Regions from separate parts of the Paenibacillus sp. FSL H7-0940 genome, predicted to be linked through region 1. Evidence: a T-box and tRNA genes for the amino acid it is inferred to sense, from the RefSeq annotation. Region 1 holds a T-box; the other holds one or more tRNA genes.
What was found. A T-box is a leader RNA that pairs with one kind of tRNA and senses whether it is charged. The one in region 1 lies ahead of leuS (leucine--tRNA ligase), so its partner is inferred to be a tRNA-Leu.

Region 1 (2,206 bases):
CAAATCTGTACGTTCCAGATCACTTTTACGAGAAGCCTGCTCCTGATAAGCCTGAATCGCTTCACGTTGGTCATCGGTTGTAATTGCTTCTACCAATTCATGTTCCGGAGCAAGTACTGCAAAGCTCGCACCGAACAATGTGTCCGCACGGGTAGTGAACACCTTGATGACTTCCTCGCGATCCTCAATGGCAAATACAACTTCCGCACCTGTCGATTTACCGATCCAGTTGCGCTGCATATCCTTGATGCTTTCAGACCAATCCAGCTCTTCCAGGTCTTCCAACAGTCGCTCTGCATACTCGGTAATTCTCAGAACCCATTGACGCATCGGTTTGCGTACAACCGGATGTCCACCACGTTCACTCTTGCCATCAATAACCTCTTCATTAGCAAGTACCGTTCCAAGGGCTTCACACCAGTTAACTGCAACTTCATCCACATAAGCCAGACCTTTGTTGTACAGCTGAATAAAGATCCATTGTGTCCATTTATAATATTCAGGGTCCGTTGTGCTGATCTCACGATCCCAGTCATAGGAGAAACCAAGCGATTTGATCTGGCGACGGAAATTGTCAATATTACGGAATGTAATATCTCGTGGATGTTCACCTGTATCCAGTGCATGCTGCTCAGCAGGCAGACCGAAAGCGTCCCAACCCATTGGGTGCAATACATTGTAACCGCGCATACGTTTGTAACGGGAAACGATATCCGTTGCCGTATATCCTTCCGGGTGACCTACGTGCAGACCCGAACCGGATGGATAGGGGAACATATCCAGTGCATAAAATTTCGGTTTAGCAGGGTCCTCACCCGTTTTAAACGTTTTATTTGCATCCCAGTATTGCTGCCAACTTTTTTCCATGACTTGTGGCTGATAGCCGTGTTTCGGCTGGTTATTCTCACTCATCTATTGTTCCTCCTTCAGGTTATTCGCTTTAGCTTTAATTGCAACAAAAAAACCTCAGCATCCCGTAGCGTTTGCAGCGCTAGGGACGAGAGGTTGAATTCCCGTGGTACCACCCTAGTTAGCGGACGAACGTGCTTCGTCATCCACTCCCTTTGGACCTGTAACGGCGGTTAACCGATGCGGATTTCCATTCCTGAACCCAAGCTTTATACAAGCAGGTTAAACAGAATGGTGTAATCACCGCATTTCTCCAAGGCGAGTTCGCAAATCACTGTCAACCGGCTTGCACCAACCGCCGGCTCTCTGTTATGTACAGGAATTACTACTGATCCTTATCATCGAAATATGTATACAATATCGGGACCATTATATAAAAAAGTACGCTCAAAGTCAATATTACACGTTATAATCGCCATCTTGAAGTCCACGGTACGTACCGTTCATAACGCTGGTTGCTGTTCAGGATAACCGAAAACGCTCAATGCCTTCCTCCAGATTATGAATGGTCCAATTCACATGTTCCTGATTATCATATTGACGATAAGCGCACTCAATGCGCAGCACCAGATCAAAGTACAAGTCATAGAGACTTCTTCTTTTCAGCTCACTTTCAGTCGTAATCGCATGCCCATACCCTTTCACAAAACCGGGTGTATAGTTAAAATGGCTGAAATAATGCTCCATCAGAGGGTCTGCCCACAGTGAACGTTCAAAATCAATAATCGCTGTGATGCGACCCGCGTCCACTAGTACATTGCCATCCCACAGATCCCAACTCACAAGCACAGGTTCTTTGACATCGTCCAGTGCATTTGATTTTTCTTCAATCAGGCGTCTCAATTCAGGGTAATCGATCGAAATTGTAATCCCCGCTTCTTCACCGTCGGTAAGAATGTCATCCATCAGATTCATAAATGCCTCTTTCCATGTGGAATATCGCTGTTTTTGCTCCGAGAAATATCCAAACTTCTCGCCTTTGATTTCATTAATTCGACGATTGTACCGACCGAGCTGGTGTTCAATGGCCTCCTGCTCTTCCGCAGAATATTGATCCTTGACCTGATTATAGGGTGTTCCAGACATGTACTCCATGATAAAATAACGCGCTGAAGCCATAGTTAACGAATCATCATAAGCCAGCACTTGGGGTACGGGAACATCCTGTATCTCCGTGATGAGGCGTAGTACCTCAACTTCGGCAATCATGAGATCCTGTTCACAGCGCATCAGATTTGTCGAAGCTGACGGTGCAATTTTGAGTACCACTCGCTGTGCGTCACTCAGTGTAATGAGA
Region 2 (2,206 bases), 3.4 Mb from region 1:
ACAGTGGAGAGGCAGCCAACCGAATCATATTTGGCAAAGATCTGTTCGAGCTGGCTGAATTCAATCCAGGGGTGCAGAGCGCGTGCGAGTCTGATCAATCGTTTACCCATGGCGGCAGCTTGTTCTCTGAGATCTCCAGGGGTTCGCTGAACATGGACGAGCTTGTCGATCAGAGCTATCCGCCATGTATCCTTGTGATCTGTTGCGGTATAGATGCCTTTGATGGCCATACCTTCAAGACGAACGATGCTGGGATGCAACTGACAACGCATAAATGATTCGAGATCTTCAGCATTACGAATGGTACCCTCCCTGATATGGATATCCATGCCGAAGGAATGGGTGAACCCTCCAACCTGAATAGAGGAATCAAGCAGTTTGACATAATCGAGCAGCTTATTCCCACGGTTCACAATCATTCGCCTCCTGTGTTCGTTAAATGTCACTTAAAGTGACATTTGTATTCCTTTTTGTTTGCTTTGTGTTTAAAAACCCGAATTATATGATAGTTATCATCCCATAAATGTCCGCTTTTTGTCAATAGTATCCGTGAAATTAATGGATTAAATCTGGAATTTAATATTTGTGTTATTTTATATAACTTATTGTGTTATTTATTTTGCGAAGTGCAGGGAGGACTATATATAAGGAAGGACTATATATAAATGAATCAACAAGATCGGCTCTTACCGAAAGAGAGGGGATCAAATCTAATCATATGCAGTTCATGGGTAAAGATGACGAGATTATGCGATTTTTGATGAAAATGCCTAGCTGAAAAAGAAGTATTAAAAAATACTTTACTTTTAGTTCTGAACCCGGTATAATCAATTCTGTTGCCGATTATTTACGACATGCGGTCGTGGTGGAATGGCAGACACGCTATCTTGAGGGGGTAGTGGGCGTATGCCCGTGGAGGTTCGAGTCCTCTCGACCGCATCATATGAACGATTAAAAAGAAGCTTTCCATTAATGGGAAGCTTCTTTTTTTTGTCTTTTTCGAACAGTATGACATCTGGGTTGAAAAAAGGCCATCCATTACCGGAGGAATGTTGCTCTACCTTCCGGCTACGGGTGGCCTGTGTATTATTTTTGCAGCAAATTCTTGATATCTTCTTCAATCTTGTCCGGTGTTGTTTTGGGAGCATAACGTTTAATGACCTGTCCGTTCTGATCCACGAGGAATTTGGTGAAATTCCATTTGATTGCTTTGGAGCCGAGCAGGCCAGGAGCTTCTGTGCTAAGGTGTTGGAAAAGAGGGTGAGCGCTTGAACCGTTCACATCAATTTTCTCAAACATGGGGAAGCTCACGCCATAATTCATCTGACAGAACTCGGCAATATCGTCGGAAGATCCTTTTTCCTGTGCAAACTGGTTGCTTGGGAAACCAAGCACTTCAAATGGAGCATCTTGAAACTTGTCTTGCAATTCTTGCAGACCTTTGAATTGAGGGGTAAGGCCGCATGAGCTTGCCGTATTCACAATCAGGAGCACTTTGTCACGGTAGTCGGACATTTCAACTTCTTGACCGCGAAGGGTATTCACTTTGTAATCGTAGACTGTCATCTAAATCGCCTCCATTTATTTACTCTTATATCTTCTATTATATTGGTTGCAATTAAATATTGCAAAACTAATATGGTGTTAAAAGAATCAAAACAGGCAAGTTGTGCAGAATACGTGAATGAATTGCGAAGTGATTTACGCCAGAGTGAGAATTAGATAGCCTTGAAGAGATAGATAGAGTATAACTTTGTTGTAAGCGTTATTATGGATAGGAATTGGCAAAAATCTGCCGATTTGGTGATCTGGGCGGACTTTACACCGACATGGCACGGGTGTATGATTCATAACGTAATTTCAATTTAAACTAAATTGTACTTGAAAAACGAAACAAACGATAATATCGCTCGATCTTACCTTAAGATATACGAACGATGTTTTAATCGCTGAGTTTCCATTCATTAATGAATGGGAAACGGGGGAACCAACGGAATGCGCTGTCCAGGACAGTGGGCATTCATGGGGTGAATTTTCCGGTGACAGCCGGAAATAGGGCGACTCTCGCGCCCGAATCCGTCAGCTAACCTCGTAAGCGTTAAAGGGAGAGGCAACAAGCCGTACGCTGGTTCATGGTGTTTTCGCCATGGGTTATTTAAGAAGCGTTCGGGAGGCCTTGGTCCCCCACGCTTCTTTTTTGTTGTCT

Region 2: it encodes a tRNA-Leu, which carries the amino acid that the T-box ahead of leuS (leucine--tRNA ligase) is inferred to sense. The anticodon was not compared.

Annotation. Positions count from the first base shown of each region.
Region 1 is NZ_CP150280.1:685,632-687,837, reverse strand. It holds gene leuS (leucine--tRNA ligase) at 1-912, opposite strand, end outside; T-box leader at 991-1,260, opposite strand; gene MHB71_RS02850 (aminoglycoside phosphotransferase family protein) at 1,372-2,206, opposite strand, start outside.
Region 2 is NZ_CP150280.1:4,068,103-4,070,308, reverse strand. It holds gene MHB71_RS18120 (urease accessory UreF family protein) at 1-413, opposite strand, end outside; tRNA gene MHB71_RS18115 (tRNA-Leu) at 857-939, shown strand; gene MHB71_RS18110 (glutathione peroxidase) at 1,087-1,566, opposite strand; cyclic di-AMP (ydaO/yuaA leader) riboswitch at 1,938-2,113, shown strand.